Regions from separate parts of the Arthrobacter sp. zg-Y750 genome, predicted to be linked through region 1. Evidence: predicted binding sites of a transcription regulator. Region 1 holds the regulator's gene; the other holds the start of a gene.
The links. Region 1 encodes HspR, which represses chaperone genes until heat shock. Its sites were predicted from a motif close to AAGTTGAGTCNNNNNGACTCAACTT; they were not measured.
Positions count from the first base shown of each region.

Region 2: LOC57_RS07765 (Hsp20/alpha crystallin family protein) is a predicted target of HspR. The motif match lies at 2,998-3,022, and genes of this name have one in related genera.

Region 1 covers NZ_JAJJOC010000005.1:14,986-21,265, reverse strand. Annotated here, with positions in the region: gene dnaK (molecular chaperone DnaK) at 1-1,748, shown strand, start outside; gene LOC57_RS02775 (nucleotide exchange factor GrpE) at 1,751-2,380, shown strand; gene LOC57_RS02770 (DnaJ C-terminal domain-containing protein) at 2,519-3,526, shown strand; gene LOC57_RS02765 (heat shock protein transcriptional repressor HspR) at 3,590-4,102, shown strand; gene LOC57_RS02760 (TetR/AcrR family transcriptional regulator) at 4,112-4,648, opposite strand; gene LOC57_RS02755 (SDR family NAD(P)-dependent oxidoreductase) at 4,740-5,699, shown strand; gene LOC57_RS02750 (class I SAM-dependent methyltransferase) at 5,705-6,280, opposite strand, start outside.
Region 2 covers NZ_JAJJOC010000012.1:87,123-93,402, forward strand. Annotated here, with positions in the region: gene metK (methionine adenosyltransferase) at 1-29, shown strand, start outside; gene LOC57_RS07755 (primosomal protein N') at 35-2,173, shown strand; gene LOC57_RS07760 (hypothetical protein) at 2,178-2,327, opposite strand; gene LOC57_RS07765 (Hsp20/alpha crystallin family protein) at 2,483-2,917, opposite strand; gene LOC57_RS07770 (NmrA family NAD(P)-binding protein) at 3,100-3,972, opposite strand; gene LOC57_RS07775 (TetR/AcrR family transcriptional regulator) at 4,088-4,639, shown strand; gene LOC57_RS07780 (phosphotransferase) at 4,654-5,625, opposite strand; gene LOC57_RS07785 (MarR family winged helix-turn-helix transcriptional regulator) at 5,748-6,209, shown strand; gene LOC57_RS07790 (NADP-dependent oxidoreductase) at 6,219-6,280, shown strand, end outside.

The DNA of each region.
Region 1 (6,280 bases):
AGTCCGGCGAGGTCCTGGTCGGCGAGATCGCCAAGCGCCAGGCCGTCAACAACATTGACCGCACCATATCCTCCGTCAAGCGCCACATGGGCACCGACTGGAGCGTGGACGTAGACGGCAAGAAGTACACCGCGCAGGAAATCTCCGCCCGCATCCTGATGAAGCTGAAGAACGACGCCGAGGCCTACCTCGGTGAGAAGGTCACGGACGCCGTGGTCACCGTTCCGGCCTACTTCAACGACGCTGAGCGCCAGGCCACGAAGGAAGCCGGCGAGATTGCCGGCCTGAACGTGCTGCGCATTGTCAACGAGCCCACCGCAGCTGCCCTGGCCTACGGCCTGGACAAGGGCAAGGAAGACGAACTCATTCTCGTCTTCGACCTTGGCGGCGGCACGTTCGACGTTTCCCTGCTGGAAGTCGGCAAGGACGAAGACGATTTCTCCACCATCCAGGTCCGCGCCACTGCCGGTGACAACCGCCTCGGCGGCGACGACTGGGACCAGCGCATTGTGGATTACCTGCTGAGCCAGGCCAAGGCCAAGGGCGCGGACCTGTCCAAGGACAAGATCGCCCTGCAGCGCCTGAAGGAAGCCGCGGAACAGGCCAAGAAGGAACTCTCCTCGGCCACCTCCACGAACATCTCCCTGCAGTACCTCTCGGTCACCCCCGAAGGCCCGGTCCACCTGGACGAGCACCTTTCCCGTGCCAAGTTCCAGGACCTGACCAAGGACCTGCTGGACCGCACCAAGAAGCCGTTCAACGACGTCATCGCTGAAGCCGGCATCAAGGTTGCCGACATTGACCACATCATCCTCGTGGGCGGTTCCACCCGTATGCCCGCCGTTTCCGAGCTCGTGAAGCAGCTGGCCGGCGGCAAGGAACCGAACAAGGGCGTAAACCCGGACGAGGTTGTGGCCGTTGGCGCCGCACTGCAGGCCGGTGTCCTGAAGGGCGAGCGCAAGGACGTGCTGCTGATCGACGTCACCCCGCTGTCCCTGGGCATCGAGACCAAGGGCGGAGTGATGACCAAGCTGATCGAGCGCAACACGGCCATCCCCACCAAGCGCAGCGAGACCTTCACCACCGCGGATGACAACCAGCCGTCCGTGGCCATCCAGGTCTTCCAGGGCGAACGCGAGTTCACCCGCGACAACAAGCCGCTGGGCACCTTCGAGCTGACCGGCATTGCGCCGGCTCCGCGCGGTGTCCCGCAGATTGAGGTCACCTTCGACATCGACGCCAACGGCATTGTGCACGTGTCCGCCAAGGACAAGGGCACCGGCGCCGAGCAGTCCATGACCATCACCGGCGGGTCCTCGCTGTCCAAGGACGACATTGACCGGATGGTCCGCGAGGCCGAAGAGCACGCAGCCGAGGACAAGAAGCGCCGCGAGGCTGCCGACGTCCGCAACTCGGCCGAGCAGCTGGCCTACTCGGTGGACAAGCTCCTCACCGACAATGACGACAAGCTGCCCGAAGACGTCAAGACCGAGGTCAAGGGCGACGTCGACTCGCTGAAGAAGGCCCTTGAGGGCACGGACAACGACGACGAGGTCAAGAGCGCGTTTGAGAAGCTGCAGGCTTCCCAGACCAAGCTCGGCGAAGCCATCTACGCTTCGGCCTCCGCTGCCGGTGCTGAAGGCGCCCCGGGCGCCGGTGCGGCCGGTGACGGTTCCGCTGCCGGCAGCGCCAACGATGACGAAGACATCGTGGACGCCGAAGTTGTCGACGACGAAGAAAAGAAGTAATCATGCCGGCGGGTAACGAGCACGGGAACACTCCCGAAGGCGAAGAACCGGTAAGCGGCCAGGGCGCGCCCGGCCAGGACGAGACGCAGGCCAACGGCGGCACCGGGGAGGAAGCATCGGCTTCCGCCCCGGCAGCCGGGGGCGATGCACTGTCCCAGGCGGAGCAGATCCTCAACAACGCCGACGTGCCGGCGCAGCCTGCTGCCGCCGGTTCGCCCGAGGCGGCGGAACTGCGCAACGACCTGCTGCGCCTGCAGGCCGAGTACGTGAACTACCGCAAGCGGGTGGAACGCGACCGGGATGTGGCCCGGGAAATGGCGGTAATCGGTGTGCTGAATTCACTGATGCCGGTCCTGGATGACATCGACGCCGCACGCCAGCACGGCGACCTGGCGGAGGGCCCCTTCGCCGCGATCGCCACCAAGCTGGAGAACACGCTGAAGACCTACGGCCTGGCCCGTATCGATGAGACCGGGGTGGAGTTCGATCCGAACATCCACGAGGCGCTCATCCAGCAGCAGAGTGCGGATGTCACGTTCGATACGGTGACGCAGATCCTGAGGTCCGGCTACAAGTCCGGCGACCGGGTCCTGCGTGCCGCGCAGGTGATTGTTTCGGTTCCGGAACAGTAAGCAGTACCGCGTCCGGGGCCGCCAGCAGGCGGCCCCGGACATTTCCATAGGCAGGTCCCGCAGCAAGCCGGGGCAGCAGCAGGTCCGGTGGCCGTGCTCGAAACGAGCGGGATCGGCAAATGAGGAAGGGGACGCCAATTGGCTAGTCAGGATTGGGTCGATAAGGACTTTTACAAGATTCTGGGTGTTCCCAAGGATGCGTCGGACGCCGACATTAAAAAGGCGTACCGGAAACTGGCACGGAAATACCATCCGGACCAGAACCAGAATGATGCAGACGCCGAGCGGATGTTCAAGGACCTTTCCGAGGCCTACTCCGTTCTTTCCGACGCTGAGGAGCGCCAGCAGTACGACGCCATCCGGGCAATGGGAAGCGGTGCCAGGTTCACGGCCGGCGGCCCCGCTGGTGCCGGCGGCGGCGCCGGCGGCGGTGCGGGCTTTGAAGACATCTTTGGCGGCCTGTTCGGCCAGGGCGCATCCCCGCGCGGGGGCCGGCGCACCACGTTCAACGCCGGCGGCAGCAACATTCCGCCCGAATTCGCCGACCTCTTCGGCGGCGGCAGCGGGTTCGGCGGCGGCGGGTTCGGCGCCCCGCCGCCCACCAAGGGTGCGGACCGCACGGCCAGCACCACTATTTCCTTTGCCGGGTCGATCAACGGCACCGTCATCGGGCTGCGCGAACCCAGCGGGGAAGTAGTCGAAGTCCGGGTGCCTGCCGGCGTCAAGGACGGGCAGAAGATCCGGGTCCGGGGCAAGGGCCAGCCCGGTGCGGCCGGTCCCGGGGACCTGATGGTTACTGTGCACGTCACCCCGCACGACTTCTTCACCCGGGAAGACAACAACATCCGAATCCATGTGCCGGTCACCTTCCCCGAGGCCGCCCTGGGCGCGACCATCGAGGTGCCTACGCTGACCTCCGATACCGTCCGCCTGAAGGTGCCCGCCGGTACGCCGTCCGGGCGCACCCTGCGGGTCAAGGGCCGCGGCGTCCACACGTCCAAGGGCAACGGCGACCTGCTGGTGACCGTAGACGTCGCCGTGCCGTCCCACCTGAACAAGGATGCCCGCGAAGCCGTGGAAGCGTTCGCCGAAGCGACCAAGGGCGAGGACCCGCGAGCCTCGCTGGCAGCCAAAGCCCGGCTATAGCGTGCCGGTCGCCGGAGGGCGAACTTCCCGCGTTACTATTTCAACAGCCGTCAAGGAGGAACAATGGGCATAGATGCTAATGCGCCTATTTTTGTGATCTCCGTTGCCGCTGAGCTTGCGGAAATGCATCCGCAGACCCTCCGGCAATATGACCGGCTCGGCATTGTCCGGCCCAGCCGGGCGCCCGGCCGGTCACGCCGTTACTCCCAACGCGACATTGAACTGCTGCGCGAGGTCCAGAAACTGTCCCAGGAGGGCGTTTCCCTGGAGGGCATCAAACGCATCATGGAACTGCAGAACCAGGTCACCGGGCTGCGCCAGCGGATCGTGGAACTATCCACGGAACTGGATGAGGTCCAGCGCCGCAACCCGGACCACAGCCGGGTCTTTGCGGCCGGGCTGGCCGGCGACGTCGTTACCCTCAGCCGCGGACAGCGGCCGCCGGCGGCCGCCACTGCCGTGAAGCAGCTGGGCCTGGTCTCGCTGATGGAACGCCGCAGCCGGCTGCGCGCGCTTCCCGCAGGCAAGACTGCGCAGCGGAACTACGCCGACGACGGATACGTCCAGTCCCTGTAGCACTCCTCTTTAGGGGCGCAGTCCGGCGAGCAGTATGGCCAGCATGGGTTTCCTGTCCTCCGGGGTGCCCAGACGAACAGCATGCTCGATCCCGCAAACCAGGTGGGAGAGCTGCGGCAGGGTCAGTTCGCTGCGGATAATGCCCGCGGACTTGGCCCGGGCGAGCACAGCTTTGAATGCAGCGAAAATCTCCTCCTTTGCTGCCCGCACCCCCTCGGTTTCATCCTCCGGGGAAAGCAGGACGGATTGGAGTCCGCCGTCCTCCAGTTGCAGTTCGAGGGCCGCGCCGAGGTAGAGGGCAAGCGCTTCGCCTGGATCCGGTTCAGCTGCGGCACGGCGGGAAATCTCCTGCATCCGGCCCAAGGTGTCGGCCGTGAGTGCCTCCAACAGTGCCCGCATGGTCGGGAAATGGCGGTAGACCGTCCCTACCCCTACGCCCGCCTCCCGGGCGAGGTCATTCATCCGCAGCTCTTGGGGGTCATGCCGGCGGGCCACGTCCAGGATCCGTGATCGGCTGCGGGCGGCATCTGAACGAAGCGGTGGCATGGGTCCAGTGTAACTCAATCGGATGAAGTATCCGTTTCGTGTGCTAGGTTCTAAGCGGATAGATGATCCACTTAGATTCGAGAGGGCAATCATGACCTGGAACCCAGCCACCCTTCCCAGCCAGACGGGGCGCACATTTGTTATTACCGGGGCCACAGCGGGTATAGGATATTTCGCCGCCGAGCAGCTGGCCGGAGCGGGGGCACACGTTGTCCTGGCCTCCCGATCGGCTGACAAATTAGGCGCGGCCCAGGCCTCCATCCGGAACTATGTGCCGGAGGCCTCCCTCTCCGCGGTGGTGATCGAACTGGGTTCTTTCGCGTCCGTGGATGCAGCCGCAGGCAAAATTGCCGCGTTGCCCCGCCTGGACGGCATCTTCCTCAACGGTGGAGCCATGACCATGAACCGGCGAACCATGACAAGTGACGGGCTGCCGATCCTCCTGGGGACCCACGTTGCAGCCAGCGTTCGTCTGCTGGCGGGCATCCTGCCCCTGCTCTCGGCCACAGGGGAGACCGGCGGCAGGCTGAGCCGCGTGGTGCATGCGTCCACGGGATTTGTCGGGATCAAGCGGTACGGGCTGCAGGACGTGCGCGGCCTGCCATGGACCGGCATTGGCGCCTATACCAAGGCCAAGACGGCCACCGAGGTTTTCGGCCATGAACTCGACCGCCGGCTGCGTGCAGCGGGTCTCCCGGTGGCGTCAGTCCTCACCCGGCCCGGGGTGGGCGTAGATGCCAAAACACCGGAACGGGCGGGTGTCCGGGATGCTGCGACACCGTACCGGCGCAATCCCTACACACCGTGGGCACAGGGGAAAGACGCCGCGGCATACCCCGCCGTGCGCGCCCTGACCGATCCCGCGGTGCGCGGGGGAGAGTACTTCGCCCCGGAGGAGCGGCTGCGGGGAATGCCCGTGGCCGTGGAGCCCAACGCGCACACGGCAGGCCCGGATGAATCGCCGGAGCGGCTCTGGCTCCAGCTCGAAGACCTGGCCGGCGTGCAAATCCCCGGACTTGGAGCCCCGGCAACGCAGCCGGGCCTGCGCTAGCGCGGTCAGCGCAGCCGGCGGGCCCGAAGCACCACATCCTCGTTGTGGTGGGCGCCGGCACCGGAAGCTACGTGCCGCGGACGGGTCTCATGCACCTCGATCCGCCAGTCCCCGTCCAAGGCGGCGGCAATATCTGCGGGGAGCACATACTGGTCCAGATCGTGGCTGTGCCCGGCGTCGGAGGCCACGGCATGGTGCACCACCAGGAGCAGGCCACCGGGGGCGACCGCCTGCAGCAAGGCCTGTTCCGCGGCATGATCTGCTGTGCGCAGCAATGCCGGATACTGAGCAGACACCAGGTCGAAGGACGCCGCGGGGAGCTGGGCTTCGACCAGGCCGCTGTGCACCCAGGCGATCTGCAGGCGCTGCATTTCCGCCTGCCGTGCTGCCCGTTCCAGGGCTACGGAGGAAACGTCGAGTGCGGTCACGTCCCAGCCGCGGGCGGCCAGCCACAGCGCGTCGGCGCCTTCGCCGCAGCCGACGTCGAGTACCCGCCCCGGAGCCAGGGCAGCAGCTTCCGAGACCAAGGCACCGTTCGGCTGCCCGCTCCACAGGGCTTCACTGGCCGCGTAGCGCTGGTC
Region 2 (6,280 bases), on a different contig from region 1:
AGGACCTCCGCAGCTACTTCAACGTGTAGCCGGCATGGCAGCGGACCAGTCCGGAGAGGCCGTGCAGCTGTCGCTGCTGCACGGCTTCACGCCGCCGGCCAAGGCAGTGGGCAAGGCCCAGCCGGCGCCTGCCCTGCCGATAGCGCGCGTCTTGCTGGACTCGCCGCTGCCGCACCTGGACCGGCCGTTCGACTATCTGGTTCCCGTGGAGCTCGACGCCGACGCGGTGTCCGGTGCCCGGGTCAAGGTCCGGTTCGGCGGGCAGGAGCTGCCCGGGTTCATCACCGAACGGACCGCGGAAGCGGATACCACGGCCCGGTTGATGCCGCTGGGTAAGGTCATTTCCCCGCAGCCGGTGCTCACCCCGCAGATCCTTCGCCTGGCTGAAGCGGTGGCGGCACGGTACGCGGGCACGGTGCACGATGTGCTGCGCGTCGCCATTCCGCCGCGGGCGGCCCGTGTGGACAAGGAATTCACGGCACGCAAGAACGCGGCGGCCGACGGCGAAACTGCTACGCCGGCCGCACCGGGTAAGGCTGACGGACCGGAAGGTGCCGGAGCGAATCCGCTGGCACGTTATCCGCACGGCCCCCGCTTCCTCACCCACCTAGCTGCCGGCCACAGTCCGCGCGCGGTGCTCTCCTCGCTGGGCGGATACGGACCGCAGGACTGGCCTGCCGAAATCGCCGAAGCCGTCCGGTCCACGCTGATTTCCGGGCGCGGGGCCGTAGTGGTGGTGCCCGACAACAAGGACCTGGCCCGGCTTCAGGCTGCCCTGACCGCACGCATCGGAGCCGACGCGTTTGTGCGGCTGACTGCGGAGGACGGTCCCACCCCGCGCTACCGCAGCTTCCTAAAGCTGCTGCACGGTGAAGTCCGGGTTGCTATCGGCACCCGGTCAGCTGCCTACGCACCCGTAACGGACCTTGGCTTGGCCGTGCTCTGGGACGACGCCGATGACCTGCATGCCGAGCAGCGCGCTCCCTACCAGCATGCACGCGATGTCCTGCTGCTGCGCACCGAACTGGAGAACTGTGCGCTCCTGCTTGCCTCGCATTCGCGCAGCACCGAAGCCCAGCGGCTGGTTGCCAGCGGCTGGGCCGCCGGGATCGCGGCCGAGCGCTCCACCGTCCGCGGGCACGCGCCCCGCGTGGTCAGCACCTCGGACTCCTTCACCATGGAACGGGATCCGTTGGCGGCCCGGGCCCGGATTCCGCATACAGCGTGGAAGGCCGCCCAGGACGGGCTGACCCGCGGTCCGGTGCTGGTCCAGGTGGCACGTACCGGTTTCTCTCCGGCCCTTGCCTGCCAGGACTGCCGGGAACCGGCGCGCTGCCGGCACTGCTCCGGTCCGTTGGGGCTGGCCAGCCGAAACGGCATTCCTGCCTGCCGCTGGTGCGGGCGCCCGGAGCCTATGTGGCACTGCGGCAACTGCGGCGGAACACAGCTGCGCGGTTCCACTGCCGGCGCGGGACGCACTGCCGAGGAGCTGGGGCGCGCCTTTCCTTCCACCACGGTCATTTCATCGGCTGGGGACCATGTGCGGGCCGAGATCCCTGATGCGCCTGCACTGGTGGTTGCCACGCCCGGAGCCGAACCGGTTGCGGCCGGCGGATACGCGGCGGCCATCCTGCTGGACGGTAACGCGATGCTCTCGCGGGAGTCCCTGCGTGCCGGGGAAGATACCCTGCGGCGCTGGTTCAGCGCCGCCGCGCTGGTTCGTCCGGCGGGGGAGAAGGGACTGGTGGTGGTGACGGCCGACGACGGCACAACCGTTGGGCACCTGCTGCGCTGGGACCCTGCGGGGGCAGCGGAGCGCGAACTGACGCTGCGGCAGGAACTAGGCCTGCCTCCTGCTGTACGGTATGCGGAGCTGACCGGTTCGCGTGAGGCACTGGAAGCCTTTAGTACCCGGCTGGACCTGCCTCAGGGGGTCCGTTCCATTGGTCCTGCACCGCTTCCCTCCGCAGGTCTTCCGGGCGGCGTCCAGGACAGCGGACCGGAGGCCGGGCAGCTGGGCGGAGCCGGCGGCAGGTACCGCACGCTGCTGTTCTTCCCCTATGCTGCGGCCCCGTCCATCACGGCGTCGTTGCGGTCCGTCAAGGCCGCAGCATCCGCGCGGCGCACGGGGGACCCGGTGTACGTGCGGGTGGACGGCACCGACATCCTTTAAGCCGCTACAGCAGTTCACACAGGACGGCGCAGCCCGCCAGCAGCACGAGGAGCGATAGCTGCGCGGCGTTGCCCAGCCTGGCAAGCCTTCCGAGAAGTCCGCGGGGCACCCCGTGGATCATCCAGCCGGGCCGATTGACTTTGGGAATATGCACAGGCCATCCCTTCTTCCTCGAGGCGGCGACTAGGAGGAGTCCCTTCCAGTATCCAGCCGGCCACGGAACGGTCCCTAACCGGAGCGGCGTGAACTTGGCAACAACCGCGTACAAGAGCGGGGTCCCGGGAGAGTTCCCGGGACCCCGCTTGGTTTTCACGCGCTGACGGCCTCGTGTGCCTCGGCGTCACGGGCTTCGCCTGCCTGCACCGCGATCTTCCTCGGCTTGGCCCGCTCGCTCACCGGGATGGTTACGCTCAGGACACCGTTCTCGTAGCTTGCGGAGATCTTCTCGGTGTCGAGTCCCTGCCCCAGGTTCAGCTGGCGCAGGAACGAACCGCTTTCCCGTTCACGGGTGAGCCACTTGACGCCTTCGGCTCCGTGCAGCGTGCGCTGGGCCCGGATGGTCAGCAGCTGGCCGTCGATATCAACGTCGATGGATCCGGGATCGATGCCCGGCAGGTCGGCGGCCAGGACATAGTGGTCGCCCTGCCGGTAAAGGTCCATCGGCATGCCGCGGAGCGTTCCTTCACCGCGCAGTGCCTGTGCCATCCGGTCGAGTTCCTGGAACGGATCAAACTTCATAGCCATGTGGTATCAACTCCTCCATTCGATCGCTTGATTCAAGCGTTGTTCTGCGTTTGTTGTGCGTTTGTTGTGCAATTGTTCCAAAGCTGAGTGAGCATCACTCAACTTGCGGAAGCAGATTAGCACTCCACGGGTCGGAGTGCCAACTACTTTTTCGGCGGCACAGGTGACGCAGGCGCGGGAATTCAGAGCGCAGGTTTGAGCGTGGTTTCCACCCAGGCCGCGAAGCTTGTTTCGGTAACCCGGTGCGGGTCTCGGACCTGCACGTCGTAAATGCCGTTGTTCTGGGCGGTCCCCATGTCCGCTAGGCCCTGAACCCAGCCTTCACTCATGCCGTATTGGAGGAGCGTCGACCGGTAGGTATCGGAGCTGACCTGCGCAAAGTGCACGGGCCGGCCGATACTGTCCGAGATAATCCCTGCCATCTTCCGTGGGGTGAGCAGGTCCGGCCCCACCACGGGTAACGACTCCTGCCCCGTCCAGGTCCGGTCTGTCAGCAGTCCCACCGCAACACGGGCGATGTCGGGGGTCGCGACGGTCAGCAGTACTTTGTCCTGCTCGTTGGGCAGGGGGAGTATCCCGTGGTCCTTGATGGATGAGCGGTGGTTCAGGAGGTTGTCCATAAAGAAGGGCATGGCCAGGGAGCGGGTGTGCACGCCTGTTGCGTTGATGATCCCTTCCGCCTCCAGGGCAGCGGAGAGGTGCCCGGCCTCTGCCGTATACCCCCGCCCGAGGGTGGATACCACGACCGCACGCTTGACCCCTGTTGCGGTAATTGCAGCCGCCGACGCCGCGGCGAACCCGCGGTAGTGGCTCCGTACATTCGCTGCATGGACATCTGGCGGGGTGATGTGGAGTACGGCATCCGCCCCCTCGTAGGCAGCCATGGCGACCTCAGGGTTGCCGTGCGAACCCGCGAACACCTCGACGTTTTCGGCGATGCCGTCCGGCAGCGCCGCGGGGTTCCGGGCAATAACCCGCACGGACTGGCGCTCCGCGAGCAGGCCCTGAACTACTGCGTGCCCGATCTGGCCGGTTGGTGTGGTGACTACAATCATGGTTTCCTCCGAAAATGGGCATCCTGCTTGGCAGGACTGGAACCGGAGTTCCGGTTCCGCTTTGGTGTGCGCCACAATACGGAACTACAATTCCGTTTGTCAAAGGAGTGCCACATTGAATGATTCTTTACGCGCCGATGCGCGAAGGAACCGGCAGAAAATCCTGGCTGCAGCCAGGGAGCTGTTCGCCAGCCACGGCAACGATGTCCACATGGACAGAATTGCTGCCCATGCCGGCGTCGGCATAGGTTCCCTTTACCGGCACTTCTCCAACAAGCAGGAGCTGCTCACGGCGATTGTGCAGGAACGATTCGGCGGCATGTCTGAGCTCGCCCGCTCGGCGGAGGCCATCGAAGACCCCCGGGCGGCATTTGAGGCCGTGCTGGTGGGCTACCTGGAAGCCGCGGACGACGACGCCGGCTTCCAGCTCGCCTTGCTCGGTTCCGGGCCTTTCGAATGGGAGGGCGTCCAAGCCGAGAAGACGGAGTTTGCCCGCATCGTCACCCGGATCATCCGCAGGGCCGCTGACTCCGGTGCCGTGCGCGGGGATCTGACCTGGGACGACTTTCCGGTGATCACCTGCGGGATTATGTCGACCATGTATTTCCAGCCCGGAGGCGCCGATTGGCGCCGGCATCTGACCCTTGTCCTGGAGGGGCTGGGATAGCCTGCGGCCCCGCACTACCCCTGCCGGCGAGCCAGCCAGTCGTACACCAGCCGGGCTGTGTGCCGTCCGTGGATGCGCAGGAGGGGACTGGTGTCGACGTCGGGTTGGCTGCCCCAGTGGATCATGTAGTTCAGCAGGGCTGCCAGCAAGGCATCAATATAGGCGTCCGGCACGTCCCGGGTGAGTTCGGACCGGCGCAGCCAGGCATCGGCGTCGATACCGTCGGCCCGGCCGTAAGGCAGCACCCCCACCCAGTCGATCCAGGGTGCACCGGTGCCCAGGAAATTCCAGTCGCAGAACAGCGCACGTCCGTTGCTGATGAGGATATTGTCGGCGCGCAGATCGCCGTGCAGGACGGCGTCTCCGGCCAGTGCCTCGGGACACAGGTCCAGTGCTTCCTGGAACCCGCCGGCCTCTTCAGCGCTGAGCCCGGGCAGGAACCACGGCGGCTCTCCGCCGTCGGCCACCGCCTTGAACCGGGTCGGAATCAGGGCCATATCTTCGGCAACCGGTGTTCCGCCTTCGGAACGCGGGAAGCCGGCGAGCAGTGCTGCGGCAGTGACGCAGGCGGTTTCGACGGCGGCAACATCCGCTTCGGTCCAGGGTTGGCCCGGCATCCGTCCGGGCACGGCCTCGTACACCAGCACCTGCCAGTGAATGCCGTCGGCCACCAGCCGTTGCACACTGCGCAGGGCAGGCATAGGCATCCCCGGGAGCAGCAGGGGAACCACCTGGGACTCGCGGAGATAGGAAGGGTAGATGAAGGCGTCCGACGCAGCGGCCGCCTTGGCGAAGATACGGTCCCCGCTCTTGTTCCCGAGCACCGCAGCGAAGCCGGGGGTGAACCCGCCGCCTGCCGGCTCCACCAGTGACACCCCGCCGTCAAGGGAAGCGGCAATGCTGTCCCGGACAGCAGCAGGAAGCCGGCCCCAGGGGAGACGGCGTGCGGTTCGGCGGTAATCGGGAATAGCCAGGGGTTCCTGCATGGCCACAGCCTACGGGAGGGGGCGGCAACCTGCCGCCAGCTGCTGCAGCCGGGCGACAGGCGCCAGCAGCCCCGAAGGCAATTAAGTTGTACACAACTGAGTTGTGTCCTACGGTGGAAGGCATGAACGAATCGCTGCAGCGCCAGGTCTGCTTCTCGCTGTACTCAGCCTCACGGGCCGCCACCGCGCTGTACCGTCCGATGCTCGAGGAACTTAAGCTGACCTACCCGCAGTTCCTGGTAATGACGCTGCTCTGGGAACAGGACGGCCAGAGCGTGAGTGACCTGGGGCAGTCCCTGGAACTGGACTCGGGCACGCTCTCTCCGCTGCTCAAGCGGCTGGAAGCGGCGCAGTTGCTTCAGCGCCGCCGGGCCGTTGAGGACGAGCGCCGGGTCCGCGTCTACCTCACAGATGCAGGACGCGCCCTGGAACAGAAATCCCACGACCTTCCGGACCGTGTCGCAGCATCCGCCGGCCTGGATCCGGAGGAACTGCGCAGCCTCCAGGAAACCCTCGCCAAGGTCAATGCCGCGCTGCGGCAGTCCGTGGCCAAAGCCCAACAGTCCATCCACCCCAACAGTTAGGACCTCTCCATGAGCACGTACCCCGAAACAGGCCGTGAAATCCAGCTTGCCTCCCGCCCCGAGGGCTGGCC